2 regions of the Nonomuraea africana genome follow, and region 2 is predicted to be linked to the other one. Evidence: riboswitches for the same ligand, from Rfam matches in the RefSeq annotation. Region 2 holds a riboswitch; the other holds the start of a gene.
The links. Region 2 has a riboswitch for glycine ahead of gcvT (glycine cleavage system aminomethyltransferase GcvT). Riboswitches for the same ligand answer to the same signal wherever they lie in the genome.
Positions count from the first base shown of each region.

Region 1: it holds a riboswitch for glycine, as region 2 does, so the genes downstream of both, gcvP (aminomethyl-transferring glycine dehydrogenase) here and gcvT (glycine cleavage system aminomethyltransferase GcvT) in region 2, are expected to answer to the same signal.

Region 1 is NZ_JADBEF010000001.1:3,309,554-3,328,108, reverse strand. It holds gene clsA (cardiolipin synthase ClsA) at 1-183, shown strand, start outside; gene H4W81_RS15765 (sugar phosphate nucleotidyltransferase) at 188-2,683, shown strand; gene H4W81_RS15760 (FHA domain-containing protein) at 2,890-3,393, shown strand; gene ftsR (transcriptional regulator FtsR) at 3,390-4,043, shown strand; gene H4W81_RS15750 (bifunctional nuclease family protein) at 4,319-4,789, shown strand; gene H4W81_RS15745 (MerR family transcriptional regulator) at 4,983-5,603, shown strand; glycine riboswitch at 5,635-5,727, shown strand; gene gcvP (aminomethyl-transferring glycine dehydrogenase) at 5,872-8,712, shown strand; gene H4W81_RS15735 (hypothetical protein) at 8,871-9,701, shown strand; gene H4W81_RS15730 (hypothetical protein) at 9,685-10,026, opposite strand; gene H4W81_RS15725 (alpha/beta hydrolase family protein) at 10,198-10,788, shown strand; gene H4W81_RS15720 (DUF5999 family protein) at 10,793-10,990, opposite strand; gene H4W81_RS15715 (TetR/AcrR family transcriptional regulator C-terminal domain-containing protein) at 11,231-11,791, opposite strand; gene H4W81_RS15710 (hypothetical protein) at 11,919-12,317, shown strand; gene H4W81_RS15705 (DmpA family aminopeptidase) at 12,271-13,362, opposite strand; gene H4W81_RS15700 (TetR/AcrR family transcriptional regulator) at 13,359-13,970, opposite strand; gene H4W81_RS15695 (APC family permease) at 14,081-15,463, shown strand; gene H4W81_RS47245 (RNA polymerase sigma factor) at 15,499-16,908, opposite strand; gene H4W81_RS15685 (hypothetical protein) at 17,081-17,389, opposite strand; gene H4W81_RS15680 (AMP-binding protein) at 17,439-18,555, opposite strand, start outside.
Region 2 is NZ_JADBEF010000001.1:9,368,301-9,379,800, forward strand. It holds gene H4W81_RS44820 (ABC transporter permease) at 1-2,188, opposite strand, end outside; gene H4W81_RS44825 (ABC transporter ATP-binding protein) at 2,194-2,934, opposite strand; gene H4W81_RS44830 (response regulator transcription factor) at 3,027-3,677, opposite strand; gene H4W81_RS44835 (sensor histidine kinase) at 3,674-4,828, opposite strand; gene H4W81_RS44840 (hypothetical protein) at 5,091-5,660, opposite strand; gene H4W81_RS44845 (hypothetical protein) at 5,689-6,213, opposite strand; gene H4W81_RS44850 (DUF6286 domain-containing protein) at 6,210-6,818, opposite strand; gene H4W81_RS44855 (amino acid deaminase/aldolase) at 6,919-8,106, shown strand; gene H4W81_RS44860 (DUF3618 domain-containing protein) at 8,108-8,437, opposite strand; gene bcp (thioredoxin-dependent thiol peroxidase) at 8,529-9,002, shown strand; tRNA gene H4W81_RS44870 (tRNA-Leu) at 9,093-9,176, shown strand; glycine riboswitch at 9,226-9,323, shown strand; glycine riboswitch at 9,324-9,418, shown strand; gene gcvT (glycine cleavage system aminomethyltransferase GcvT) at 9,452-10,537, shown strand; gene gcvH (glycine cleavage system protein GcvH) at 10,534-10,923, shown strand; gene H4W81_RS44885 (L-serine ammonia-lyase) at 10,981-11,500, shown strand, end outside.

The sequences.
Region 1 (18,555 bases), 6.1 Mb from region 2:
GCCAATCTGATGTACGCCTTCCCCCTCCTCTTTCTGGCTTCGCACACCGGCGCTTGGTATGCCGATATTGCGAAGGTTGTCGGATGGGCATTCACCATCTGGGGAACGGGCCTGTACTGGTGGGCAGGAGTGCTGTATGTGGTACAGGTGCGCCAACTCGTAACCGCTGCGAAGAAGGAGTGATCGAGTGAAGGCGGTCGTCATGGCAGGCGGCGAGGGTACTCGGCTGCGGCCGATGACCGCGAACCAGCCCAAACCCCTGCTCCCCGTGGTCAACCGCCCGATCATGGAACACGTCCTCCGCCTGCTGAAACGCCACGGCCTGACAGAGACCGTGGTCACCGTGCAGTTCCTGGCCGCGCTCGTGCGCAGCTACTTCGGCGACGGCGACGAGCTGGGCATGCGCCTGCACTACGCCACGGAAGACCTGCCCCTCGGCACCGCGGGCAGCGTCAAGAACGCGGCCGACAAACTCCGCGATGATCGTTTCCTTGTCATTTCCGGTGACGCCCTGACCGATATCGACTTATCGGACATGATCAGATTTCATCGCGAGAATTCGGCACTCGTCACGATCGGGTTGACCCGCGTCCCCAACCCCCTCGAGTTCGGCATCATCATCGTGGACGACCGGGGGAGGGTGCAGCGCTTCCTGGAGAAGCCCACCTGGGGGCAGGTCTTCTCCGACACCGTCAACACCGGCATCTACGTGATGGAGCCGGAGGTCCTCGACGAGGTCGCGGCGGGCGAGGCCGTCGACTGGTCCTCCGACGTCTTTCCCCGCCTGCTGGAGCGCGGCGCTCCCATCTTCGGCTACGTCTCCGACTGCTACTGGGAGGACGTCGGCACCCACGAGAGCTACATGAAGGCCCAGGCCGACGCCCTGTCGGGACGCGTCACGCTCGACATCGGCGGCTTCGAGATGTCGCCGGGCGTCTGGGTCGGCGAGGGCGCGGAGGTCGACCCCGACGCCGTGCTCAAGGGCCCGCTCCTCCTGGGCGACTACGTCAAGATCGAGGCGGGCGCCGAGTTGCGTGAGTACACCGTGCTCGGCAGCAACGCGGTCGTGCGCGGCGGCGCCTTCCTGCACCGCGCCGTCGTCCACGACAACGTCTACATCGGCCCGGGGGTGAACCTGCGCGGCTGCGTCATCGGCAAGAACACCGACCTGATGACCGGCGCCAGGATCGAGGAGAACGCCGTCGTCGGCGACGAGTGCGTCATCGAGGCCGAGGCGTACGTCTCCAGCGGCGTCAAGGTCTACCCCTTCAAGACCGTCGAGGCGGGCGCGGTCGTCAACACCAGCGTCATCTGGGAGTCGCGCGGCCAGCGCAGCCTGTTCGGCCAGCGCGGCATCAGCGGCCTGGTCAACGTCGAGATCACCCCCGAGCTGTGCGTACGGCTGGCCAGCGCCTACGCCACCACCCTGAAGAAGGGCGACAGGGTCATCACCTCGCGCGACTCCTCCCGCGCGGCCAGAGCGCTCAAGCGCGCCGTCATCAGCGCGCTGACCGCGGGCGCCATCGACGTGCTCGACCTGGAGGCCATGCCGCTGCCCGTCGCCCGCTTCCACACCTCCCGCAGGCCCGCCAGCGGCGGCATCGCCCTTCGCACCACCTCCGGCGACCCGCAGAGCGTCGACATCGTCTTCATGGACTCCAGGGGCGCCGACCTGTCGCCCGCCAGCCAGCGCAAGCTGGAGCGCGTCTTCTCCCGCCAGGAGTTCCGCAGGGCCTTCCCCGGCGAGATCGGCGAGCTGAGCTTCCCGGCCAGGGCCGTGGAGGACTACGCCCAGGAACTCCTGAGATACGTGGACATGACCGGCGTCAACGGCATGAAGGTGGTCGTCGACTGCGCGGGCGGCACCTCCTCGCTGGTCCTGCCCACCCTGCTCGGCCGCCTCGGGGTGGAGGTGCTGACCGTCAACGCCCGTCTCGACTCCGCCTCGCCCACCGAGACACTGGCCGAACGCCGCCGCGACCTGCAGCGCCTGTCGGAGCTCGTCAGCTCCTCCCGCGCCTCCTTCGGCGTCCGCTTCGACCCGGTGGGCGAGCGCATCGCCCTGGTCGACGAGATGGGCCAGCTCATCAGCGAGGAGCGGGCGCTGCTGGTGGTGCTCGACCTGGTCGCCGCCGAGCGCCGCCGCGGCAGGGTGGCGCTGCCCGTCACCACCACCAGGGTCGCCGAGCAGGTCTGCCGCTTCCACGGGGTCCAGGTGGAGTGGACCTCCACCTCGCTGGACGCCCTCACCTCGGCGGCCGCCAGGCCGTACATGATCTTCGCGGGCGACGGCAGGGGCGGCTTCATCGTGCCGGAGTTCGGGCCCACGGTGGACGGCCTGGCCGCGTTCCTGCGCCTGATGGGCCTGGTGGCCCGCACGCGGCTGACGCTCAGCCAGATCGACGCGAGGATCCCCGAGGCCAAGCTCCTCAAGCGGACCGTCCCGACGCCCTGGGCGACCAAGGGGTCGGTGATGCGCTCGGTGATCGAGGCCGCGGAGGGCTTCCGCCTCGACACCACCGACGGCGTGCGCGTGGTGGGCGAGGACGGGCGCTGGGCGCTGATCCTGCCGGCCGCCACCGAACCGGCCACCGACCTGTGGGCCGAGGCCCACGACTTCGACACCGCGCAGGCGTTTCTGGACAGGTGGGCGCGCATCGTTGAGCGGGCGGCGGGAACGTGACAACCTAGATGGCGCGGCGGCATGGACCTTGAGGGCGGCTCGGCGGTAACTTTGTCACCGTCCGAACCTGTCGTGCAGCGTCTCGCCTTGACCTTTGCCACTGATCAGCGTAAGTTGCGGCATTCGCAAACGTGAACGAGCGAAGAGGCGAGGGGCGCCCTGATCAACCGTCGCCGCGTCTTCGCGGTAGGAGGCCGAGCCGATCGATGCCGAGCGTCTACTGTACGCAGTGCGGTCATGCCAACCCCGAGGATGCCCGTTTCTGCTCCCGGTGTGGGTCGCCGCTGACCAGACATGAGGTCTCGGGAGACACCACCTCGACGATCTCCGTCGCGGGAATCGAGGCGTATGAGGCGGAGACGGCCGACGCTCTCCTCGCCGAGCGGGCCGCGGTCGAACAACTGCCGGTCGGCACGGCGCTGCTCGTCGTCACGCGGGGGCCCAACGCGGGCAGCCGCTTCCGCCTCGACCGCGACCTGACCACCACGGGCCGCCACCCCGAGAGCGACATCTTCCTCGACGACATCACCGTCTCGCGGCGGCACGTGGAGTTCTACCGCCATCCGGGCGGCGCCTTCACCGTCCGCGACGTCGGCAGCCTCAACGGCACCTACGTCAACAGGGAGCGCATCGAGGAGGTTCCCCTGCACAGCGGCGACGAGGTCCAGATCGGCAAGTTCCGCCTCGTCTTCCTCACGCGGGGCGCATGAGCCCCCAGGCGGCGCGCTCGCACATGAGCATCGGGGAGGTGCTCGCCCTGCTGCAGGGCGAGTTCCCCGACGTCACCGTCTCCAAGATCCGGTTCCTGGAGAGCGAGGGGCTGATCGAGCCCGAGCGCAGCCCCTCGGGGTATCGCAAGTTCACCTACATGCACGTCGAGCAGCTGCGCTTCATCCTCACCGAGCAGCGCGACCACTACCTGCCGCTGCGGGTCATCAAGGACAAGATGGCCGAGGAGCTCGGCCGTCCGCGCGCCGTGCCCGAGGCCAAGGAGGTGCGGCTCAGCCGCGCCGAGCTGCTCGAGGCCAGCGGCCTCGACGAGGAGACCCTCACCGAGCTCGAGGACTACGGCCTGCTCGCGCCGGTCGCCCGCCGCTACGACGAGGACGCCCTGAAGGTGGCCCGCAGCGTCGGCGCCCTGGCCGGCTACGGCCTGCACGCCAGGCACCTGCGCGCGGTCAAGGCCGCCGCCGAGCGCGAGGCGGGACTGGTCGAGCAGAGCGTCGCCCCCATACTCAAGCGCCGGGCGCCCGGTGCCATCGGCGAGGCCGACGAGGTGGCGCGCGAGCTGTCGGGGCGGCTGCTCGAGCTGCACGCGGCACTGCTGCGCACGGCCGTGCGCGCCGTCCTGCGCGGCTGACCCGCCCCTGCCGGCGCCTGACCCGCGCCCCTCCCCGCCCCTTCGCGGCCGATTCGAGGCCGCTTCGTGGCCCGCTGAACCCCGCATCTCACGGCCGGGAGCGCCGATCCCGCCGAGCGAGCTGACCAGGAGCGGGAGGCGAGGTAGGTTGTCCGCGACGCCACGGGGCAGGGGACATTCCACGCCCGCCGGGTGTTACGTTGAATTGCGGAAGAGCGGCCAAACTATTGCGGAGCCCCCTAGGGGCCACCGGTCAGTGGAATTCGGAGCAGCCCGTGTTGCAGATGGAGGTAGTGGGCGTTCGCGTCGAAATGCCTACAAATCAGCCGATCGTTCTGCTCAAGGAGGCGCAAGGGGAGAGGTTTCTCCCGATCTGGATTGGAATGACCGAAGCCACGGCCATCGCGCTCGCGCAGGCGGAGGAGCCACCGCCGAGGCCGTTGACTCATGATCTGTTCCGCGACGTGCTGAGCGCGCTGGGCGTCGGCCTGCGCGCGGTCAACATCGTCGCGCTGCGTGACGGTATCTTCTTCGCCGACCTGGTCTTCTCCAACGGCGTGGAGGTCTCCGCGCGCCCGTCCGACTCCATCGCCCTGGCGCTGCGCACCGGTGCGCGGATCTTCGCCAGCGAGGAGGTCGTCCAGGAGGCAGGGGTGGTCATCCCTGATGACCAGGAGGATGAGGTGGAGAAGTTCAGGGAGTTCCTTGACAACATCACGCCCGAGGACTTCGGACGGGCCGGGTAGGACTCCCTCTGTGAGCGCCCGAACCCTTGGCCAACACCTGGGGTCGGTATTTCACTGCATTTACGCTTCACGACGCGCCGAGCCGGATCGTTGACTGCGGATGGTCACGGTCCTACGGTGCAAGTGAAACCTGTGGTTGTTATTGACGAACCCCCAGATCAGACCACGGGATGAGAGAAAGCCGGAGGTCCGCGTGGCGGTCAGCAGCGGCGAGGGAAAGACGGCCGGCCAGGAAGACCCGGTGCGGCGCGAGAGTGCGCGCCAGCGTGCCGGGGAGCAGGGCCTGCTCTTCGACGAGCAGCCCGCGACTCTGCCTGGCGACATCGGCTATCGCGGCCCGACGGCCTGCGCGGCGGCCGGCATCACCTACAGGCAGTTGGACTACTGGGCGCGCACCGGCCTGGTGGAGCCCACGATAAGAGCCGCTCAGGGCTCGGGCTCCCAGCGTCTTTACAGCTTCCGCGACATCCTGGTGCTCAAGGTGGTCAAGCGGCTCCTCGACACCGGCGTGTCGCTGCAGCAGATCCGCACCGCCGTCCAGCACCTGCGCGACAGGGGCGTCGGCGACCTGAGCCGGATCACGTTGATGAGCGACGGAGTGAGCGTCTACGAGTGCACCTCGGCCGACGAGGTCATCGACCTGCTGCAGGGCGGTCAGGGAGTGTTCGGGATCGCGCTCGGCAGGGTCTGGCGCGAGGTCGAGGGATCGCTCGCGGAGCTGCCGGGGGAACGGGCGGCGGTCGAGGACAGCGTCCCGGCCGACCACCCCGCTGATGAGCTGGCCCAGCGCAGGAGGGCCCGGCGACTGGGCTGACGCGCGATCGCTGGTAGCCTGGAGATGCTGACGACCCCGTGCGGGAGAGTCCCCGGGAAAGCCGGGGCGCCGAAGGAGCAACCCTCCCCGGAATCTCTCAGGCACCCTGTACCGCTCGGGTGAGGCAACTCTGGAAAGCAGGCACGCCCGCCAGGCGCGCCTCACCGACGGTGCAAGCCCGCGTGCGCGGGCGAACCTCTCAGGTTGATGACAGAGGGGGAGACCCGGCATACGCCCGCGCTCTCCACCAGCCTTGGGAGGCAGTTCCATGACCGAGCCCCTCAGCGACCTCGCTGCGCCGCCTTTCGCGACCCGTCACATCGGGCCCTCCGACGCCGAGCAGACCAGGATGCTGGAGGCGGTCGGCTTCGAATCGGTCGCCGACCTGGTGGCGGTGGCGGTGCCCGAGGCCATCAGGGCCAAGGACCAGCTCAACCTGCCCGTCGCGGCGAGCGAGACCGAGGTGATCGCCGAACTGCGGGCGCTGGCCGACCGCAACCAGGTGCTGACCTCGATGATCGGCCTGGGCTACTACGACACGATCACGCCCGCCGTGATCCGCCGCAACCTGCTGGAGAACCCCGGCTGGTACACCGCGTACACGCCCTACCAGCCCGAGATCTCCCAGGGCCGCCTCGAGGCGCTGCTCAACTTCCAGACCGTCGTCTCCGACCTCACCGGTCTCGACGTGGCCGGCGCCTCCCTGCTGGACGAGGCCACCGCCGCGGCCGAGGCGATGACGCTGGCGCGCAGGGCGGGCAGGTCGAAGAGCGACGTCTTCGTCGTCGACGCCGACGCCCTCCCGCAGACCAAGGCTGTGCTGGCCACCAGGGCCGAGCCGCTGGGCATCTCGCTCGTGGAGAGCGACCTCGAGGGCGAGCTGCCCGAGTGTTTCGGCGTGCTGGTGCAGTACCCGGGCACCTCGGGCCGCCTGCGCGACTTCCGCGCGTTGGCCGAGCGGGCGCACGCGGCCGGGGCCCTGGTGGTCGCCGCCGCCGACCTGCTGTCGCTCACGCTCGTCGCCGCCCCGGGAGAGCTCGGCGCCGACATCGCGATCGGCTCCTCGCAGCGCTTCGGCGTGCCGTTCGGCTTCGGCGGGCCGCATGCCGCCTACATGTCGGTCCGCGAGGGCCTGCAGCGGCAGATGCCCGGCCGCCTGGTCGGCGTCTCCGTCGACGCCGACGGCGACCCCGCCTACCGGCTGGCCCTGCAGACCCGCGAGCAGCACATCCGCCGTGAGAAGGCCACCAGCAACATCTGCACCGCCCAGGTGCTGCTCGCGGTCATCGCGGGCATGTACGCCGTCTACCACGGCCCCGAGGGGCTGCGCCGCATCGCCAGGCGCACCCACCGCATGGCCGTGACGCTCGCGCAGGCGCTGCGCGCCGGCCGGGTCGAGGTCGTCCACGACGGCTTCTTCGACACCGTCCTCGCCCGCGTGCCGGGCAGGGCCGCCCAGGTGGTGGCCGCCGCCGCCGAGCGCGGCGTCAACCTCTGGCAGGCCGACGCCGACCACGTCTCGGTCGCCTGCGACGAGAAGACCACGCTCGCCCACCTGGAGCAGGTCGCCGCCGCCTTCGGCGTGAACGTCTCGCTGACCGACCTGGTCGCCGAGGACGCGCTGCCCGAGGGGCTGGCGCGCGAGAGCGACTACCTCACCCACCCGGTCTTCCACACCCATCACTCCGAGACCTCGATGCTGCGGCACCTGCGCAGGCTCCAGGACAAGGACATCGCGCTCGACAGGTCGATGATCCCGCTCGGCTCCTGCACGATGAAGCTCAACGCCACCACCGAGATGGAGCCCATCACCTGGCCGGAGTTCGCGGGCATCCACCCGTACGCGCCGGTCGAGCAGGCGGGCGGCTACGTCGAGCTGGTCGAGACCCTCGAGGGCTGGCTGGCCGAGGTGACCGGCTACGACGCCGTCTCCATCCAGCCCAACGCGGGCTCGCAGGGCGAGTTCGCCGGCCTGCTGGCCATCCGCGCCTACCACCGAGCCAACGGCGACACCCACCGCGACGTCTGCCTCATCCCCTCCTCCGCGCACGGCACCAACGCCGCCAGCGCGGTCATGGCGGGCATGCGGGTCGTCGTGGTGGCCTGCGACGACAACGGCAACGTCGACCTCGACGACCTCGACGCCAAGATCGCCAAGCACGCCGAGCAGCTCGCCGCGATCATGGTGACCTACCCGTCCACCCACGGCGTCTACGAGGAGACGATCACCGAGGTCTGCGCCAAGGTCCACGCCGCGGGCGGCCAGGTCTACGTCGACGGCGCCAACCTCAACGCCCTGGTCGGCCTCGCCAAGCCCGGCGAGTTCGGCGCCGACGTCTCGCACCTGAACCTGCACAAGACCTTCTGCATCCCGCACGGCGGCGGCGGCCCCGGCGTGGGCCCCGTGGCGGTCCGCGGCCACCTGGCCGCCTACCTGCCCGGCCACCCGCTGCACAACGGCTCGCCGGTCGGCCCCGTCTCGGCGGCGCCGTACGGCTCGGCGGGCATCCTGCCGATCTCCTGGGCCTACGTCAGGATGATGGGCGGCGAGGGCCTCAAGGCCGCCACCGAGCAGGCCATCCTGTCGGCCAACTACCTCGCCAGGCGGCTGGCCCCGCACTACCCGGTGCTCTACACCGGGCGCGGCGGGCTGGTGGCCCACGAGTGCATCATCGACCTGCGGCAGATCACCAAGGAGACGGGGGTCAGCGTCGACGACGTCGCCAAGCGGCTCATCGACTACGGCTTCCACGCGCCGACCATGTCCTTCCCCGTCGCGGGCACGCTCATGATCGAGCCGACCGAGAGCGAGGACCTGGCCGAGCTCGACCGGTTCGTCGAGGCGATGGTCGCCATCCGCGGCGAGATCGCCAAGGTGGCCGACGGGTCGTACGACAGGACGGACAACCCGCTGCGCAACGCCCCGCACACCGCGGAGTCGCTGGTGGCCGACGAGTGGACGCACCCCTACACCAGGACCGAGGCGGCCTACCCGGTGCCGGAGCTGAGGGACGGGAAGTACTTCTCGCCGGTGCGGCGGATCGACCAGGCCTACGGGGACCGCAACCTCGTGTGCGCCTGCCCGCCCCTGTCGGCGTACGAGGACTGACCAGCGCTGTGACGTGCGGTTTCCCTGCGGGGAGGCCGCACGTTCGGCATTCGGCTGGTCGGGCGGCGGCCAACAGCCGCACTCAGGATAGTCATGTCAGGCGACGCGGCGGCGCGAAATCGTTAGGCTCGGCGTTGATCACCGTCGAAGGAGCCTTCTTGACGTCCCCCGAACTCGACACCGAGCTGAACACCGGCCCGCTCGAACAGGCCCGTCGTCTCGCCGAGAGCGGAGATCTCGAGGCCGCCGCCGAGATCTTCACCCGGCTGGCCGCCGACCCCGAGGGGCAGGACACAGCGCAGGCGGCCGTGGGGCTCGCCGTGGTCCTCGAGGAGCGCGGCGACCTCGAGGGAGCCAGGTCGGCGGCCAGGGCCGCGCTGGCCACCGGGCATCCCGAGTACGCCGCGCAGGCCGCCTGCCACCTGGCGCGCGGCTTTGAGCGCGACGGCCAGGACGAGCAGGCCAGGGGAGCCTGGCAGGCCGTCCTGGGCGTGGGCACGGCCGCCTACCTGCCGCTGGCGCACCTGGCGCTGGCCCGCCTGGCCGACGGCGACGAGGAGGCGGAGCGGGAGCTGCGGGCGGCGATCTCGGTCGGCGACCCCGACCTGAGCTGCCGGGCCGCGCAGGAGCTGGCCGAGCTGCTGCTGGAGCGCGGTGAGCCGGGCGAGGCGGCAGCGGTGCTGGTCGAGAGCCTGCCGCTGGCCGAGGGCGCCCACGCGGGGCGGCTGCGGGTGCTGCTCGGCATCGCGCACCTGGAGCTGGCGTGCGCGGAGTTCGCCGGCGTGGTGGAGGAGGCGGCGGCAGGCGGCGGCGCGGACGCCGAATCCACCTCGCTGGCAATCGAGCTGCTGGCCCGCACGCTGCCGCTGCGGGGCAGGGCCGACGACGCCGAACGGGTCTGGGCCTACGGCCTCTCGCACGCCGACGAGGAGCTGGCCGAGCAGGTCAGGCTCCGCATCGAGCGCGACGCGCTCAGTCCCGGCGCATGACCGCGACCGCGGCGGCGACGTTGATGACGACGATGCCGATCCACACCAGGGCCAGACCGAGGAATCCCTGACCGCCGGCGATGGCCGACAGCGGGATGGCCATGCCCATCGAGCCGAGCGCGATCGGCACCATGGGCCCGCCGCCGTTGCTCTTGTTCTTCTTGCCCTTGGCGGGCCGCTGGGCGTCCACCTCCGCCCTGACGCGCTCGGCGATGGTCGCGTCGAGCCTGGCCACGAACGACTCGACGAGCGCGGCCTCGTAGTCGGGGCCGAGGTGCTTGCGGGTCTCCAGCGTCGCGCGCAGGTCGTCGTGGATGTCAGACATGCAGCCAATGTCGCACGTCCTGGGGATCACTGCCATCCTCCCCCGGAACGAAACCCGTCCTTCTCAAGATCCGTGTTTTCCGAGAGGCCGTGTTTTCCGGGAGGCCGGGCTTTGGAGCGCCGTCCGCGGGGCGGTGCGGGCGGACCGGCCGGCCCCGGCTACCGTGGACGAATGGAGATCATGACGCCGCGGGGGGCGGCGCTGGCCGAGGTCGACGTGGCCGCGGGGCCGAGGCTGCTGCTGGTGCTCACGCACGGGTCGGCGGGCGGGGTCGACGCGCCCGATCTGCTGGCCGTCCGCGCGGCCGCGCTGGAGATGGGCGCCACGGTGGCCAGAGTGACGCAGCCGTTCAGGAGGGCGGGGGCCAGGGCCCCCGGCTCGCCCGCGCGGCAGGACGAGGCGTGGATCGCGGTGCTGAAGGAGCTGGGCGAGCGCCATCCCGGGCTCCCGATCGTCCAGGGCGGCCGCAGCAACGGGGCCAGGGTGGCCTGCCGTACGGCTCGGGCGGTGGGCGCCGACGCGGTGGTGGCGCTGGCATTCCCGCTGCACCCGCCGGGCAAGCCGGAGAAGTCGCGCGCCGACGAACTGCGCGCCGCGGGGGTCGACGTGCTGGTGGTGAACGGGGACCGGGATCCCTTCGGCGTGCCCGACGCCGCCGACGCCGCACGCCTGGTTGTGCTGCGGGGCGAGGGGCACGATCTCAAGAAGGACCCCGCGAAGGTCGGCGAGGTGGTCGCCGACTGGCTCGCGGGGCGTTACTGAGGGCTCAGGCTGCGCCGACCAGGGGATGCGGCCGGTGCGGGGCGATCACGTCACCGCTGGGCAGCAGCTCCCCGGTGTCCTCGAACAGGACCACACCGTTGCACAGAAGGCTCCATCCCTGCTCGGGATGGGACGCGAGGGTGCGTGCCGCCTCGCGGTCGGGCGCCTCAGCAGCCGGACAGGCCGGGTCGTGCGGGCACATCGGCGTGCCTCCGATATCTCTTGGGTGGGCTCCCATGCCTGGAAGTGGCGGGGGGAGCGGCTCGGGCTGTTTCGTATTCTGCGCCAAGTGTGCGGCGTGCGTCACAGTTTCCGACATAGCCCGTTAGGACGATTCAAGGAGGATCCCCGGGTGGTTCGGATCGTGTGACCTATGACACAGGGTGCCTTATGCAAGATAACGGTCCAACTTCGACACGCCGACGGAGTGGTAAACCCTCGATTACCCGCCCAGCCCCCGCAGCATCGCCTCCATGCCGCGTTCGAAGTCGGCGTCGGCCCTGTCGTCGCGACGGGTCCAGGTGTCGCGTTCGGGATCGGCCCACCCCGACTGCTGGACCTCCACCGCGACGCTGCCGAAGACGAAGGCCCGCAGGGTGCGGACGGCCTCGGCGGCGTCGCTGAGCCCCGCGTCGGTCAGTTGCTCAGTCTGCTCCATGATGGCGATGGCCGTGGCCCCCTTCGGAGGTTTGGTCAGCGCGAGCGCGAGCACCCCCGGATGCTCCCTGAGCGCCTCACGCTGCGCCCTGCACCACAGCCTGGCCGTCTCCTGCCAGGTGGTGGCCGGATCGACCTGGATCGCGGTGACGTGCTCGGCCAGCGCGTCCATGAGCGCCTCCTTGCCGCGGGGCAGGTGGTGGTAGATGGCCATGGCCTCCACCTGGAGCGCGTCGCCGAGCCTGCGCATGGTCAGCCTGCGCAGGCCCTGGCCGTCGGCGATGTGGAGTGCGGCGTCGATGATGCGCTCGCGGGACAGCGGGACGGGCGGTCGCTTGGCCGGCATGGAGATCAGCTTGCCATACTTTGTAAAGGCGGTCACCCTCTTCACCCCGGCGTGTCCGCCCCGAGTGGGTGTTCGACCCGCGGACCGCGTACGCTACCGCTGGCAACGAGTGAAAGGGAGCTGTCCGATGGCGTTTTTCCGTCCGCGTGTGAGCCGTGAGGCCGAGGTGCGCTTCCACGCCGACCAGGAGATCTCCAAGAGCTTCCCTGAGCTGCTCGCGAAGGCCAGGCAGGCCGAGGCGGTGGTGCGCGAGCTGCGCGCCGCGGGCGCTCCCGAGATGGAGCTGCGCGCCGCCGGCCTCCACTTCGACAAGGCGCTCACCGACGCGCTGCGCGCCGCCGAGGCGGGCCAGCGGGCGACGTTCGGCGTGAAGGCCTACGACGACAGGCTCGCCCGCCGCAGGGCCAAGGCGACGCCCAAGGGCGCCATGTGGACCGCCGAGGTCGACCGGCTGCGCACGCTGCGCGAGGAGAACCGGCTCACCGGGATCCCGCGCCTGCCCCGTCCTGTTCCAGCAGCTCGATGAGCGTGGCGACCGGCAGGGCGGGCGAGCGGTGCCCGTTCCTGCCGGTCATCTCCTCCGCCCCCATGAGGGCGTTGAGCACGGCCTCCTCCACCGCCTGCACCACGGCGGTGTAGTAGGGGTCCATCCGGCCCCAGGGCACGAAACGCAGGCTCTGGTAGTCGTCCGCGACGGTGAAGCCGCTGGTCAGGGCGCCCTCGTTGGCCGTGGAGAAGGCCAGGAAGATGTCGCCGGAGAAGTGGCTGCCCGTGGTGCCCGTGCGGGCCAGGCCCATCGGCACCCGCCGGGCCAGCGACTTGCACTGGCCGGGCAGCAGCGGCGCGTCCGTCGCCACGACGACGATGACCGAGCCCGCGCCCGAGGGGGCGAACCAGTTCGTGGTCTCCATCGGATTGTCGTCGAGCAGCCGGTGGCCCACCCTGTGGCCCGCGATGGTGAGCTCGTGGCGGCTGCCGAAGTTGGCCTGCGCGAAGACGCCCACGGTGTAGGTGTCGGAGCCGTGCTCGACCAGGCGTGAGGCCGTGCCCGAGCCGCCCTTGTACGCATAGCAGTTCATGCCGGTGCCGCCGCCGACGTTGCCCTCGGCCACCGGGCCCGTCGCGGCGGCCTCGATGGCCTGCGCGGCGTGCTCGAGCCGGACATGGGGGGCGTTGATGTCGTTGAGATAGCCGTCCCAGGTCTCGGCGACCACGGGCAGCAGCCACTGGGCGGCCAGCGCCGGATGGCGGTCGGCCACCCAGTCGACCACGCCTCGGTGCACGGTGCCCACCGCGTGCGTGTTGGTGATCATGACGGGCAGGGTCAGCGCGCCGATCTCCTCGATCCACGTGGTGCCGGTCATCTCGCCGTTGCCGTTGAACGAGTGACTGGCCGCGGCGCACGGCACGCCGACGGCCGCCCTGCCCCTCGGCAGGATCGCGGTCACGCCGGTGCGGGCGCCGCTCTCGGTCAGCGTCACGTAGCCGACCTCGACGCCGGGCACGTCGGTGATCGCGTTCCAGCGCCCTGGACGACCGTCCAGGGTGATCGGCAGGTCGCGGGCTCTCATCCGGATCTCCTCAGGTCTTCGCATCGGGTCGCGATGCGTGCGTAGCTCAGCAGCAGGTCGAGGGTGCGTTCGCGGGGGAGCGAGGCGTTGCGGCTGACGATGTGCAGGCCGTAGGCGTCCTCGAGGGCGACGAGGTTGGCGGCCACGTCGAGGACCGGCGCGGCCATGGTGAAGTGGCCCTGGCTCGCGCCGACCTCCAGGATGGCCGCGTACATCGCCACCTGTCTGTCATACAGGCTCTGCGACAGCGCGCTGAAGACGGGGTCGTCCCTGACCATCGAGAACTCGTAGAGGACCACCGCCAGCTCGTCGTCGGGGCCGTCCGGCAGGCCGTGCTCGATCGACTCCACCAGCTTGTCCCGCGCGTCGGGCAGCGCGGCCGCCGCCGTCATCCTCGCGGTGTAGAAGCGCTCGCCGGCCTGCTGGTAGACGCTGCGCAGCAGCTCGTCGAGATCGCGGAAGTAGTAGTGCACCGAGCCCCTGGCCACGCCCGCCTCGTCGGCGATGTCCGCCACACGCACCTGGTGCAGGCCGTGCCTGCGCACGGCTCTGGTCGCGGCGGCGACGAGCTGCTCGCGTCGCGCCGCCTGGTTTCTCGGTCTGGCCACATCCCCATTCTTTGGCATCCTGGCCAAATGTGGCAAGGGCCTTGACATGCGGCATAGTGATGATTTTGGCTGACGTGCCAAAGAACTCACCTCGGCATCAGGGATGTCACATGGCCGCGCCCCCCACGTACGCCCAGGATCTCTCCCGCTCGCTGACCTTCAAGGAGAACGTGCTCATCACGCTCTCGTCGGTGACCCCGGCCTCGAGCGTGTTCATCATCGTCCCCGCCATCATCGCCGGAATCGGCGGCGCCTCCGCCGTCGCGCTGGCCCTGGGCGCCCTGGTGGGCGTCTTCATGGCCTTCTGTTACGCGGAACTGTCCAGCGCCTATCCCGTGACGGGCGGCGAGTACGCCTTCGCCGCCCGCGTCCTCGGCAGGCCCCTCGGGTTCGCCATGTTCGCCCTGAGCATGGTGGGCAACGTGCTGATCGTCGCGGTGATCGCCCTTGGCACCGGCGACTACCTCGGCCTGGTCTGGCAGGCCCTGTCGGGCACCTGGGTGGGTGTCGCGGTGGTCGTGCTGGCCACGCTCGTCGCGGTCCTGAACATCCGGGCCAACGCCTGGCTGACCGGCCTGTTCCTGCTGCTGGAGCTGCTGGCGCTGGTGGTGCTCGCCGTCCTCGGGTTCGCCCACGTGGAGCAGCCGCTGTCGGTGCTGTGGACCCCGCAGACCACGGGCCCGAGCGGCCTGGAGGCCGCCTCGTGGGGCCTCATCGCCACCTACACCGCCACCGCGCTGTTCGCCTACAACGGGTACGGCACGGCGGTCTACTTCGCCGAGGAGACCAGGCAGGCGGGCCGGACCATCGGCAGGGCGATCATGTTCTCCCTCGCCGTCACCGTCACCGCCGAACTGGTGCCCGTGGTCGCGGTGCTCCTCGGCACGCCTGATCTCGCCGGCCTGCTGGCCTCGGACGCGCCGATGAGCCACTTCCTGCTCTCCCGTGGCGGCCGGGTCGTCGACACCGTGGTCAGCCTGGCGATCGCGCTGGCCATCGTGAACGCGGTCATCGCCATCATGATCCAGGCGGGCCGGCTGCTGTACTCGGCGGCCAGGGACGGCTCGTGGCCCGACGTGATCGGCCGGCCGCTGGCCAGGGTGCATCCCGGGCTGCGGACGCCGGTGGCGGCGACGCTGGTGATGGGCGCGCTGGCGGTGGTAGCGGCGGTGTTCGTGCCGCTCGACGCGCTGATCATCGCAACGGGGGCCAACCTGGTGGTGGTCTACGCCGTGGTCGCGCTGGCCGCCCTGGTCGGCAGGGCCAGAGGACTGACCGATCGCGCGGCCTACCGGATGCCGCTGTGGCCGCTCGCGCCGGTCGCGGTGCTCGCGGCGATGGCCTACGTGGCGTACGAGACGATCGTCTCGGACTGGGTGCCGCTGGGCGTGACGGTGGCGATCCTGGGGCTCGGCCTGCTCTACTACCGCTTCTACCTGCATCCGCGCAGGGGCGAGCGGTGGACCCTGCCCGACCCCGTGCCCGGCGACTGAACGCGAAGAGCCCCGGCCGTGGCCGGGGCTCTTCGTCAGCTCGCCCAGTCGAGCAGCGGGCGGGTGTTGCTCGGGTGGCGCAGCTTGGAGAGGGACTCCTTCTCCAGTTGGCGGATCCGCTCACGGGTGAGACCGAGGTGCTTGCCGATCTCGTCGAGGGTGTGCGGCTTGCCGTCCACCAGGCCGAAGCGCAGTGCCATGATGCGCGCCTCGCGCGGCGAGAGGTTGTCGAGCACGCCGCGCAGCTGGTCGCCCAGCAGCTGGCGGTCGACGATCTCCGACGCCTCGGGGGAGTCGACGTCCTCGATCAGATCGCCGATCGTGGTCTCGCCGTCCTCGCCGATCGTGGCGTTGAGCGAGATGGGCTGGCGGCTGGTGCGCAGCAGCTCCTCGATCTGGTCGGGCGTCTTGTCGAGCTCGACGGCCAGCTCCTCGGGCGTGGGCTCACGGCCGAGGCGCTGGTGCATGTCACGCTCGATGCGCGACAGCTTCGACAGCATCTCCAGCACGTGGACGGGCAGCCTGATCGTGCGGGCCGAGTCGGCGAAGCCACGCTGGATGGCCTGCCTGATCCACCACATCGCATACGTCGAGAACTTGAAGCCCTTGGTGTAGTCGAACTTCTCCACCGCGCGGATGAGGCCGAGGTTGCCCTCCTGCACGACGTCGAGCAGGGCCATGCCGCGGTCGGTGTACTTCTTGGCCACCGAGACGACCAGGCGCAGGTTGGCCTCGAGCATGTGGTCCTTGGCCCGCCTGCCGTCCTCGACCACCATCTCCAGGTCGGCGCGCCGGGCCGGGGTGAGGTCAGGCTCGCTGTCGAGCTTGTACTCGGCGTACAGGCCCGCCTCGATCCGCCTGGCGAGGTCGACCTCCTGGGCGGCGGTCAGCAGCGTGCGGCGGCCGATCGACTTGAGGTAGGTGTGGACGGAGTCGCCCATCACCGACTGGTTGTCGTCGAGGTCGAGCTGCTCCTGCTCCTGCTCGAGCTCGGCGTCCTCGGCGTTCAGCTGGAGGTCCTCGGGGGCGTCGACCTCGTCGGGAGCGGGCTGGTCGGCCTGCTCGACCGGCGCGGCCTCGTCGGCGGTCTTCGTGGCCGCCTCGGCGGTGCCGGCCGTGGCGGTCGCGGCGGCGGCGCTCTTGGCGGCGGTCTTGGTGCCGGTGGTCTTGCTGCCGGTGGTCTTGGTGGCAGCGGTCTTCTTGCGCGTGGTGGTCGCCTTCTTCGGGGCCGGGACCTTCTTGCCGAGCGAGGGCTCGTTCTCGGCGGCGAGGCTCACCCCGGCCTCGGTGAGCTCGCGCAGGATCGAACGTCCCTCGGTGGGGCTGATCCCGGCTACGGCAAAAGCCTCCCGCAGCTCCGCGAGGGAAAGGTGACCCTGAGCTCGCCCTCGGTCAAGGAGCTGGTCGAGGGTGGCAGGCGAGGTCGCCACGGCGGTTCGGGGCATGAGGACACCTCCTCCATACGGAGTCGCAGTCAGTCGAAAGTTTGTGGTGGGGCGGCGTCGGCCGCTCGGCGCACCAGTATCAATAACGTCATCTGCCGCATTTTGTTCCCGTGCCAGATGAAAAAAGGGGCGGCCCGCCGGATTCGGCGGCCGCCCCAAGAGCATGGACGCCCTAGTCGTCCACGTCGTTGAGCTGGCCGTTCACCTCCGGCATGGGCATCGGTTCGGCCTCCTCCATGCGGGTCTCCGTCCAGTAGTCGGCGGCTTCCTGCGGGTCCTGGCCGACCTCGTGGGAAACGACCTCGTCTGGTTCCTGTCCTTCCGCGGGCCGGCTGGACGGTGTCGGGGTGACCACGACTTTCGTCTCCTGACTCACCTTCTCGAGCCTGCCCGCCGAAGCGGCCGCCGCGACGGAGACGCCGCCGACGACGATCACGCCGACAGCCGCCGCGGACACCCACATCTTGCGGGGTTGGTTCATGAAGGGCTCCTAACTTCCAGCTGCTCCTATAAGACGCATCCGGCGGGCCTCAGGTTCCGGTCCGAAGGGCGGCGAGATCGGTTTTACCATTCGGCAGCAGTGGAAGTGCGGACAAGAGCCGCAGTTCGCGCGGGGCGGCGTAGGCGGGCAGCCGGTCTCGGGAGTAGGCGCGCAGCTGGTCGAGGGTCGGCACGGTGGCGGGATCCCGCGGGACGATCACGGCGACCACGGCCTCGCCCCATTCGGGATGGGGACGGCCCACGACGGCCACATCGGCGATCTCGGGGTGGCGGGCGAGCACCGCGGCGACGGAGGCGGCCACCACCTTCTCGCCGCCGGTGTTGATGACGTCGTCGGCGCGGCCGAGCACCGTGAGCCTGCCGCTCTCGATCGAGCCCAGGTCGGAGGTGACGAACCAGCCGCCCTCCAGGGGCGCCCCGGCCGCGCCGAAGCGATAGCCGGAGAACAGGACGGGCCCGGAGACGAGGATCCGGCCGTCGTCGCGAATCTTGAGATCTACATTGTAAAGGGGGCGGCCGTCGTACACGCAGCCGCCGCTGGTCTCGCTGCTGCCGTACGTGGTGACGATCTTCGCCCCCGCCTCCCTCGCGGCCTCCAGCAGGCCGGGCCTGGCCGCGGCGCCGCCGAGCAGGATGGTGCGGAAGACGCTCAGATCGGCGCCGCGCTCCATGAGGCGGTGCAGCTGGGTGGGGACCAGGGAGACGTGCTCGGCGCCGGAGACGGCGACGGCGGCGGGGTCGAAACGCTCGTGGATGATCGGGTCGGTGCCGCTGAGCAGCGACCTGACCAGCACCTGCAGGCCCGAGACGTGGGAGGGCGGCAGGCAGCACAGCCAGCGGTCGCCGGGGGAGGCCTCGAGACGGCGCAGGGAGGAGGCGGCCGAGGTCCTGAGCGCGGCGGCGGTCAGCATGACGCCCTTGGGGGTGCCCGTGCTGCCAGAGGTGGCGATGACGACGGCGACGTCGCCGGGGACGCCCGGGCCGCCGGCCTGCCGTACGCCTTCGGGGGTCTCGATCTCCGTCGGGCGCAGCGTCCGCAGCGCGACCTCGGAGTGGTCGGGAGACAGGGGGAGGACGGCGGGTCCCTCGCCGGACAGCGCGGCCTCGATCGCCGCGAAAAGCCGCGGTCCCGGGGGCAGAACCAGC
Region 2 (11,500 bases):
TCAGACCGAGCGCACGCAGGAGGGCGGACTCACGGGTGCGTTCGTGCACCGACAGGGAGAGCGTGTTGGCGATGCCCAGCAGGGAGATCAGGATCGCCAGGCCGAGGAGGCCCGTGACGATCATGAGGGTCATGTCCAGCGCGTCGTCGTACTGGCCGCGGACGTCGGTGGAGCTGATCACCTGCACGGTCGGGTGGGCCGCGGTGGCCGACTCGACCATCTTCCTGGTCCGGTCGGGGTCGACGCCGTCCTTGATCTTGACGTAGATCATCGAGTCGGGAGTTTTGCCGAAGTACTCGTCGTAGGACCGGGCGGCGACGGTCACCGAGGGCAGCAGGCTCTCGCCGTCGAGCAGCTGGCTGACCTTCAGCGTGACCGTGCCCGCCTTCTTGGTCCTGAGCTCGACGGGGGAGCCCTCGCGCACGCCCCACTCCTTGGCCAGGGTCTCGGAGACGGCCACCTCGCCGGGGCCGAGGCTCTTGATGGTCGCGGGCCCGGTGAATGTGCCGACCTGGGTCTCGTGCCTGCCGATCCTGGCGTTCGCCTCGCGGAGCTGGAGGACGGACTCGAGCTCGGGCTTGGCCCGCAGCGCTTCACCGACCGAGCGGGGGATGGTGGCGTCCCGCGACTGCGTGGCGATCAGGTAGTCCGCGGGGAACTGGGAGTCGAGCTTGGCCGCCATCGACACCCTCGTGGAGGCGGTGAGCACCGAGATGAGCGTCATCAGCGTCACGCCGACGGTCAGCGCGATCGTGGTGGTGGCCGCCCGCTTCGGGTTGCGGCCGGAGTTGTCCACCGCCAGCTTGCCCGGCACCCCGAACAGCCGGCCGGGAACCCAGCCCACCAGCCCGCTGAGCGGCCTGACGAGCACGGGCCCGAGCACGAGCACCCCCAGGAAGACGAGGGAGCAGCCGGCCATCGCGATGAAGAGCGGCAACTGGTCGCCGGGCTCCATCATCACCGCCGAGACGGTGGCGCCGATTCCGGCCAGGAACAGGAACCCGGCCAGCAGCACGCGGATCAGACCGGTCCTGAAGGTCTGCTCCTCCACCTGGGCGCGCAGCGCCGCGATCGGCGCCACCCCGGTCGCCGAGCGGGCCGGCAGCAGCGCCGCGCCCACCGTCACGACCAGGCCGATGAGCAGGCCGATCGCGATCGTCCTGGGCGCGAGCGTGGCGGCCAGACCGGTGGGCAGCGGCGCGTCGAACGCTCCGAGCAGGGCCATGGCGCCCGCGCCCAGACCGTAGCCGACGGCCAGGCCGAGCACCGAGGAGAGCAGGCCGACGACCACCGACTCCATCAGGATCGAGCCGAACACCTGGCCCCTGGTCGCGCCGATGCAGCGCAGCAGCGCCATCTCCTTGGTGCGCTGGGCCACCAGGATGTTGAAGGTGTTGTAGATGACCAGCGCGGCGACCAGCATCGCGATCAGGCCGAAGATCAGCAGGCCCAGCGTGATGAACTCCAGCTCGACGCCGTTGGCGGCCGACAGCGCTTCGGCCAGCTCGGTGCCGGTCTTGACCTCGTAGCCGCCGCCGAGGGCGGTGGCGATGCTCTGCTTGAGCGCGGCGGGATCGGCGCCCGCCACGTCGATCTCGCGGTAGCCCTTCTCTCCCGTCATGAGCTTCGCGGTCGCGGCGGTGAACCCGACCGCTCCCGTGTAGCCGAGTTCCTGGTCGAGACCGACGTCGAAGAGGCCGACGAGTTCGAAGTCGTGCCTGGCGCCCTTGTGGTCGAGCACGGTGACGGTGCCGCCCACCGTGAAGCCCTGCGCCCTGGCGGTGTTAGTGTCCACGATCGCCTCGGCGGCGCCCGCGGGGGCGGTGCCCTCGGTGATCGTCGTGCGGTCGCTGACGGAGATCGCGGAGGTGGGCAGGTCGCCGACCGCCTTGCCGTCGCCGCCCAGCAGCGGCGCGCTGCCGCGCACCAGGCCCTGCGCGCCGGTCACGCCGTCGAGCCCGCGCACCTTCTCCAGCACCTCGTCCGGGAGCCGCTTGCCCTCGGCCGGCAGGACGGCGACCGCCACCTTGCCGGCGTCCGCCGTGACCTTCTGCAGGAATCCGGCCTGGATGGTGTCGGTGAGCACGAACGTGCCGGCGATGAAGCCCACCCCGAGCGTGATCGCCACGGAGGTGAGCAGGAGGCGCAGTTTGTGCGCCCTGAGTCCGGCGAGAGTCGTCTTGATCAACGGACTCAGGCCTCCAGCTTCATCAGGGTGTCGAGGACCGTCTGCGGGGTGGGCTGGGAGATCTCGGTGACCAGCTCGCCGTCGCGCAGGAAGACGACCCTGTCGGCGTAGGCGGCGGCGACCGGGTCGTGGGTGACCATCACGATCGTCTGGCCCAGCTCCCGCACGCTGGTGCGCAGGAAGGAGAGCACCTCGGCGCCGCTGCGCGAGTCGAGGTTGCCCGTGGGCTCGTCCGCGAAGATCACCTGCGGCTTGCTGATCAGCGCCCTGGCGACGGCCACGCGCTGCTGCTGGCCGCCCGACAGCTCGGTCGGCTTGTGGCCGAGCCGGTCGCGCAGCCCCACGGTCTGGATCACCCGGTCGAACAGGACCTGGTCGGCCTGCCGTCCGGCGATCTCCAGCGGCAGCCTGATGTTCTGCTCGGCGGTCAGCGTGGGCAGCAGGTTGAAGGCCTGGAAGATGAAGCCGATCCGGTCCCTGCGCAACAGCGTGAGCTGCTTGTCGCTCAGCCCCGTCAGCTCGACGTCGCCGATCGACACGGCGCCCGAGGTCACCGTGTCCAGCCCGGCCAGGCAGTGCATCAGGGTCGACTTGCCCGAGCCGGACGGGCCCATGATCGCGGTGAAGGCGCCGGTGGCGAACGCGACGTCCACCCCGCGAAGGGCGTGCACCTGCGCGTCGCCGAGGCCGTAGGTCTTCGTCACGTCCCTGGCCACGACGGCGGGCGGGGCCTGGGTGAATGTCATGTTCGTTGTCACGCAGATCACGCTAGGTGCGCGGAACGGGCATTCCGTGGGCCTTGAGGACGGACTTCGTGTCACACCTCAGATGACCCGGGTCAGCCTTTCGGCCGATCCGCCGGCACGATCAACCCCGCCTCGTACACGTAGACCACCACCTGCGCCCTGTCGCGCAGCTCGAGCTTGGCCAGCACCCTGCCCAGGTGCGTCTTCACCGTCGCCTCCGCCAGGGCGAGCCGCTCGGCGATCTCGGTGTTGGACAGCCCCCTGCCCACCAGCAGCATGACCTCGCGCTCGCGCGCGGTCAGCAGGCTGCCGTCGGGCAGCCGGTCGGTGGTGAGGTGCGCGCCGAACCGCTCGAGCAGCCTGCGCGTGGCGCTCGGCGCCATCACCGCGTCGCCGTTGTGCACCGAGCGGATCGCGCTCACCAGGTCGGAGGGCGGCACGTCCTTCAGCAGGAAGCCCGACGCCCCCGCCTTGATCGCGGAGTAGGCGTACTCGTCGAGGTCGAAGGTGGTCAGGATCAGCACCTTCGGCCCGTCGATCCTGCGGGTGGCCTCGACGCCGTCCATGACGGGCATGCGCACGTCCATCAGGACGACGTCGACGTCGGTGGTCTCGAGCCGCTCCAGCGCCTGGAGGCCGTCGCCCGCCTCGGCCACCACCTCGATGTCGGGCTGGGCGGCCAGCACCATCTTGAACCCGGCCCGCAGCAGCTCCTGGTCGTCGACCAGCATCACCCTGATCATGCCGCGACCGGCAGCCTGGCCAGTACCTCGAAGCCGCCGCCCGGCCGGGGCGCGGCCTGGACGGCTCCGCCGTACATGGAGACGCGCTCGCGCATGCCGAGCAGACCGTGTCCGTCGGGGCTGCGCGGTGCGGCGGCGCCCCTGCCGTCGTCGGTCACGCGTACCACGAGCTCGTGCATGCCGTACTCCATCTCCACCAGGGCGCGCGCCCCTGGGCCGCCGTGTTTGAGGGTGTTGGTCAGAGCCTCCTGGACGAGCCGGTAGATCGCCAGCTGCTCGCCCTCCGGCAGCTCCTGCGGGACGCCGGTCACCCGCAGGTCCACCGGCAGGCCCGAACCGCGCACCAGCTCCTCCAGCTGCGCGAGCCCCGGCTGCGGGGTGTAGTCGGCGGCGCCCGAGCCGTCCTCCCTCAGCACCCCGACCATGCGCCGCATCTCCGCCAGCGCCTGCCTGCCGGTCTTCGAGATCGCCCGTACGGCCCTGCGCGCCTGCTCGGGATCGCTGTCGATGGCGTAACCCGCCCCGTCGGCCTGGACGATGATCACGCTCACGTTGTGCGCGACCACGTCGTGCAGCTCCCTGGCGATCCTGGCCCGCTCGGCGGCGGCGGCCATCCTGGCCTGCTGGTCACGCTCACGCTCGGCCCGTGCCGCCCGCTCCTCCAGGCCTTCGAGGTAGCGGCGGCGGGTGTTGGCGTACAGGCCGGTGAGCCAGATCGTGAGCGTGAAGACCGTGCAGCCGAAGAACATGCTGAAGGTGACGGAGTCCCAGTGCACGAGGGCCAGGAAGACGCCCAGCTCCGCCACCAGGCCGGCGGCGAGCGCCCATCTGAACGGGCACCTGGTGGCCACGGAGTAGAGGGCCACCAGCACCGCGGCGTTGGCGGGAAAGGCGTCGACGGCCGCCAGCCACTGGAAGAAGCTGATCAGGGAGACGATCGCGAACACCACGCGGGGGTGGCTGCCCCGCCAGAACAGCGGCACCAGCAGCGCCGTCGACAGCGCCAGATAGCCGGCGAGGCCGAGGGGAGCAAGGACGGGGGCGGTGTAGCTGGTGGCGGTCATGACGCACAGCCCGATCAGCGGCATCAACCACAGGGCGTCCACGACCATGGGGTGGCGCTGGGACCAGGCGCGAATCTTGCCGAACACGCCCATCACTCTATGGAAGGCCGCACTGTCCCTCCTTCCCCCTGGAGGTGGAGGCCGGTGTACGACCCAGGTCGCACGCCACGTTTACGCGGTGTTTATGGGCTATGCGGCATTGTTCGGCAGTGGGAGCGCCCTCTGGGGCGAGTAAAGGGAGATCGTGATGGCGGATCATGATCACGCCGCTGGGTCGCGCGGTGAAGAGGAAGCACCGCGCGACCCAGACCCTGAGAGCGCCCCACCATCCGCTTCCAGGTGAGGCCCCCTACCGGCAGACGCCCACGGGACGGCCCGAGACGGGATCGAGGTCGACCCCGATCGGAGCCTCGTCGGGCAGGTGCACCTCCACCCTCCCCGCGCCGGCCCACCGGATCAGGTGGAGCTCGTCCTGCTCGATCTCGAAGCCGGGACAGTCGAGCGGCCACTCGCGGCTGAGCAGCCCCTCGTCCGAGCGGACGCTGAGCACGACGCTGGAGTCGAAGAAGCGCGGTTGCTCCTGCACGCGCACGCTGAACCTGCCAGGGCCGTCCACGAAGCCCATCTCGGTCGGGACGAGGACGGACCACCTGAACCCGATCTGGAGCCAGCAGAGGATGCCCACCACCGTCACGGCCACGACCACGGCTCTGGCCCAGCCGACGGGCCGCACCAGCTCCCTGACGCCCAGGCCGCCGAGCAGGATCGCGGTCACTCCGAGGAGCACGGGGTGGAAGAGCGTGTCGTTGAGCAGGACGAGATCGGTGTCGGCCAGCAGGGTGACGGCGACCGTGGAGCCGAGGACGAAGGCCACCGAGAGGTGGACGAGGGCCGGCACGGGCCTTCGGGACAAGGGCATGAGGACATGCTGCCAGCGCACCCGATCTTCATGAACCCCTTCGCGGGTTCGCGGGTCCGCGGCGGACGTGGAGGCGCACCAGCGCGCCCATGCCCTCCGCGCCCACGTCACGCCTGATCCTGCCGACGATCTCCTTGTCCAGCTTGCCGACCAGCGCCCCCACGTCGGCGGTCGCGGGGCAGGTCACCGCGATCCGCATCCGGTCGCCGCCCACCACCCGCACCTTGGTACGGCTGATGCCCTCCATGTCCTTGAGGCCGACGCAGAGCAGCGCCGTGCCCGTGCCGGAACGGTGGCCGAGACGGCCCCAGCCGAGCGCCATGAGCAACCACCTGACGGTGACCATGGCGGCCAGGACCAGCGCCAGCGCGCCCGCCCACGAGATCCACGGGTGGGCGGCGAGGTAGGCGGCGACGTCGATGTCCAGGACCCTGGCTTCCTTGGCCTGGGGCAGCCGTCCCGTGCCGCGCAGGAAGGTGTAGGCGCCGCCGCCGAGCAGGACGACGCCCACGACGGACAGGCCGATCCTGTTGCCCGCGTACTGCCGCATCATCGACTCCTCCTGCGCAGCCGCACCACGACCTCGCCCGCGCAGATCGCGCCCAGCCCGTTCAGCCGGTCGCCGACGGCCGTGCCGGTCCTGCGCAGCATCGCGCCCGTGCGCTCGGCGTCGGAGATGACCGTGACCTCGATCAGGCGGCGGCGCAGCCGTACCCTGACGCTCTGCACCCCGTCGACGTCCTCGGCGACGGTCCTGAGCGTGCGCCGCAGTCCCGATTTGGTGATGCCGATGACCAGCCGGGGATCGGAGGTCTCCAGCGCCACCAGCCTGGCCCGGCCCGGCAGCACCGCGAGCCCGAGCAGCACCAGCCCCAGTGCCCCGGCGACCAGCGCGCCGGACAGCAGGGTCGGATGCGACCACCGGGTGTCGGCGGCCAGGCTCGCCACCTTGTTGATCGGCATCACGCCGAGCCTGCCGCCCAGCAGCGCGGCGACGACCTCGGCGGCGGTCAGCGAGAGGGCTGCCGCCACCGTGGCGGCGACCGCGACGCCTGCGGGGGTTCGTGCGGGTTTGAGCACTCTCGCCGCCCTGCGGCGGGGCGTGTCCCTTTCGGTCAGGGTGGCTCCGCCAGGCAGGAGCTCCTGGAGTGTTGTCATCACACCGTCCAGAGGTACAGGGGCATGCCCGGCCATAAAGCCTTCCTCGCCGCCGGTTTGCGGGATCTTTGCTGGCTAGTATCGGTATTACGCTGCTGATATGGACGACCGCCAGCGCTACGACCGGGCCACCGCCGAGCTCGATCCGCCCTTCGCGATTCTCGACATGGAGGCGTTGCGGGCCAACGCGGAGAGCCTGGTCCGCAGGGCGGGCGGCAAGCCCATCAGGGTCGCGAGCAAGTCCGTCAGGTCGCGTCCGGTGCTGGAGCGCATCCTGGCCATGGAAGGCTTCCGCGGCGTGATGGCCTTCACCCTGCCCGAGGCGCTGTGGCTGGTCTCCTGCGGCTTCACCGACGTGCTGGTCGCCTACCCGACGGCCGACCGGGCGGCGCTGGCCCGGCTCGCCGCTGCCGAGCACGCCGCGCGCGAGATCACCATCATGGTCGACTCCGCCGAGCACCTCGACTTCATCGAGTCGGCCGTGCCGGTGAACAGGCCGCCGCTGCGCCTCTGCGTCGACGTCGACGCCGGTTACGTCGCCTTCGGCGGGCGCTTCCGCGCGGGTGCCCTCCGCTCGCCGGTGCGCGAGCCCGCGCACGCCGCCGACGTGGCGGCCGACATCGCCAAGCGGCCCGGCTTCAGGCTGGTGGGCCTCATGGCGTACGAGGCGCAGATCGCCGGCGTGGGCGACGACCCGCCGGGCAACGCGGCCTTCGCCCGCGTCATCAGGCTGATGCAGGCCCGCTCGGCCAGGGAGCTGATCATACGGCGCGGCCGCGTCGTCAACGCCGTCAGGCAACTGGCCGACCTGGAGTTCGTGAACGGCGGCGGCACCGGCAGCGTCGACCGTACGGTCAGGGAGAAGGCGGTCACCGAGGTCGCGGCGGGGTCGGGCTTCTTCCACCCGAGGCTCTTCGACTTCTACCGCCGCTTCAGCGGCCGCCCCGCCGCGCTGTTCGCGCTGCCGGTGGTCCGCCGTCCCGCGCCGGACGTGGTCACCGTGCTCGGCGGCGGCTACCTGGCCTCGGGGGCGCCGGGGCCCTCGCGGCTGCCCCAGCCGTACCTGCCCGCGGGGTTGCGCTACTCGGCCGACGAGGGCGCGGGCGAGGTGCAGACACCGCTGCTCGGCCAGCCCGCCGAAGACCTGCGCGTGGGCGACAGGGTGTGGTTCCGCCACGCGAAGGCGGGCGAGCTGTGCGAGCGTTTCGCCGGCCTGCTGCTGGTGGAGGGCGACAAGGTCGTCGAGGAGGTCCCGACCTACAGGGGCGAGGGCAAGACCTTCCTCTGACTCAGCCTCGCCTGCGCCTCTTCCACAGCACCAGCGCCGCGCCGATCACCAGCACGGCGCCCACCGCGATCAGCGCGGGCCCGAGGCTGGGCTGCTCGTCCTCCCACAGGTCGTCGGGGTTGTCGCCGAAGCGCACCGGCCGCGGCGTGACGCCCACGATGTCGCCGACCGACGACACGAAGTGCTCGGCCCTCGACTTGACCTCTTCCACGCCGCGCTGGGCGACGCGCTTCGGGCTCACCCGGTCGGCGATGGCGTCGACGGTCTGGGCGAGCTCGGCACGCGTGCGCGCGATCCGGCGCTCCAGCTCATCGGGGTCGGTGTCGGCCATGGCTCTCCTCTCTCAGGTGATCAGTCTGTCAGGTCGCGGTGCCGGACGGCACAGCGGGCGAGGGGTAGGTTGGGCCCTCTAAGGAGGACCCGTGACCGAAACCAAGCTCCAGCCCGGCGACGCCGCGCCGGACTTCTCGCTACCCGCAGCCGACGGCGGCGCCGTCTCCCTCGACGCCTTCCGTGGCAAGCGCGTCATCCTGTACTTTTACCCCGCCGCGATGACGCCTGGGTGCACCAAGCAGGCGTGCGACTTCCGCGACAACCTGGGCCGGCTCACCGACGAGGGTTTCGTCGTGCTCGGCGTGTCGAAGGACAAGACCGACAAACTGGTCAAGTTCGTCGAACGGGACGCGCTGACCTTCCCGCTGCTGTCCGACCCCGACCTCGAGGTGCACAAGGCGTACGGCGCGTACGGCACGAAGAAGCTGTACGGCAAGGAGGTCGTCGGGGTGATCCGCTCGACCTTCGTGATCGACGCCGACGGGAAGATCGAGCAGGCGCTCTACAACGTGAAGGCCACGGGACACGTGGCCGGGCTGAAGAAGAAGCTCGGCCTCGCCTGAGGCCTGCGATCAAGCCCGCCCCTTCGGCGGGCTTGATCGCAAACGAGTATCTCCGCCGCCGCCCTGGGCGCTATTCTGAGCGGGAGTTGCGCGGGCGTGGCGAAATAGGCATACGCGGCAGGTTTAGGTCCTGTTGGTGGAGACACTGTGGGGGTTCGAGTCCCCCCGCCCGCACCTTTCCCTTGCTGGCCGAATCCGTACTAGGCTGGCCCCCAGACACCGTTGAACCCACGCGGGAGAGCGTCCTGGCAGCCGGCCATGACCCCTGAAGGAGCAAGCCCTCCCCGCGAACCTCTCAAGGCAAAGGACCGCGTGGGCCAGGTGACCTCTGGAAAGCAGGCCTGTGGGCCTCGCCGAAGGTGAAAGTCCGGCAAATTCGGGCGAAGCTCTCAGGCACCGATGACAGAGGGGGAGGATCCTGGCATCCGACCCATTCTGAGGTGCGCACCATGTCCCGACCGACGCCGCTGCGAGACATCCACGAGAGTCTCGGCGCCACGCTGACCGACTTCGCCGGCTGGCTGATGCCGCTCCGCTACGGCAGCGAGTCCGCCGAGCACAACGCCGTCCGCGAGCGGGCCGGGCTGTTCGACCTGTCGCACATGGGGGAGATCTTCGTGACCGGGCCGCAGGCGGGCCAGGCGCTCGACTACGCCCTCGTCGGCCACCTCTCGGCGCTGGCCGTCGGCCGCGCCCGCTACACGATGATCGTGAACGAGCAGGGCGGCGTGCTCGACGACCTCATCGTCTACCGGCTCGGTGACGAAGAGTTCATGGTGGTCGCCAACGCCTCCAACTACCCGATGGTCGCCGCGCGGCTCACCGAGCGCGCCTCCGGCTTCGACGCGGCCGTCGAGGACCGCTCCGACCAGTACGCTCTCATCGCCGTCCAGGGCCCCAAGGCCCAGGAGATCCTGGCCACGCTCACCGACGCCGACCTCGAGGGCCTGAAGTACTACGCGGGCCTGCCCGGCACCGTCGCCGGCGCCGAGGCGCTGATCGCCCGCACCGGCTACACCGGCGAGGACGGCTTCGAGCTGTTCGTCGCCAACGCCGACGCCGCTCCGCTGTGGCACGCGCTGACGAAGGCCGGCGAGCCGTACGAGTTGCTGCCCGCCGGGCTGTCCAGCCGCGACACCCTGCGCCTCGAGGCCGGCATGCCGCTGTACGGCAACGAGCTCAACTCCTCGCTCACGCCGTTCGACGCCGGCCTCGGCCGCGTGGTGAAGTTCGACAAGCCGGGGGACTTCGTCGGCAGGGCCGCGCTGGAGCCCATCAAGGATGTTCCGCCGCGCCGCCGCCTCGTCGGCCTGGTCGCGACGGGCCGCCGGGTCCCGCGTCACGGGTACCCGGTCACCAAGGACGGTGTCGTGGTGGGCGAGGTGACCAGCGGCGCCCCGTCGCAGACCCTCGGTAAGCCGATCGCGATGGCGTACGTGGACACTGGGATAGAAGAAGGTCTGGCCGTTGACATCCGGGGCAGCCAAGAGGCTGTGGACCTGGTGGAGCTGCCTTTCTACAGGAGGAACAAGTGAGCACCATCCCTGACGACCTGAGCTACACCAAGGAGCACGAGTGGGTCGCCGGACTCGACGACGGCCTGACCGTGACCGTGGGCATCACCGCCTACGCGGCCGAAGCGCTGGGTGACGTGGTCTACGTGCAGCTTCCCGAGGTCGGCGCCACCGTCGAGGCGGGCGACTCGATCGGCGAGGTCGAGTCCACCAAGTCGGTGAGCGAGATCTACGCCCCGGTCAGCGGCGAGGTCGTCGAGGTCAACCAGGCCGTCGTGGACAAGCCCGACCTGGTCAACAGCGAGCCGTACGGCGAGGGCTGGATGTTCCGCGTCCGCCTTGAGGGCGACCCCGAAGACCTGCTGAGCGCGGAGGAGTACACCGCGCTCACCTCTGGCGACAACTGACACACTCCGCCGGGGTCCAGCCAGGACCCCGGCATGTCCGAGAGTTGGGCTGCATCAATGGCGATCAGCGTCTTCGATCTCTTCAAGATCGGTATCGGCCCGTCGAGCTCCCACACCGGCGGCCCGATGGCCGCCGCGCACAAGTTCGCCCGCGGCCTGCGGGCCGACGGGCTGCTGGAGCGGACCGCCCGCGTCGAGGCCATCCTGTACGGCTCGCTCGGCCTGACCGGCAAGGGCCACGGCAGTGACAAGGCCGTCCTGCTCGGCCTGTCGGGCGACAAGCCCGAACTCGTCGACGTCGACACCGTCGAGGCCCGGCTGGCCGAGATGCGCCAGGCCGGCCGCATCACGCTGATGGGCGAGCACGAGATCCCCTTCGTGGTGGGCCAGGACCTGGTCTTCGAACGCAAGATCTCGCTGCCCGAGCACCCCAACGGCATGCGCTTCACCGCTTTCGCCGCCGACGGCGCACCGCTGCGCGAGAAGGTCTACTTCTCCGTCGGCGGCGGGTTCGTGGTCGACGAGAACGCCACCGGCGCCGACCGGATCAAGCCCGACGACACCGTGCTGCCCTACA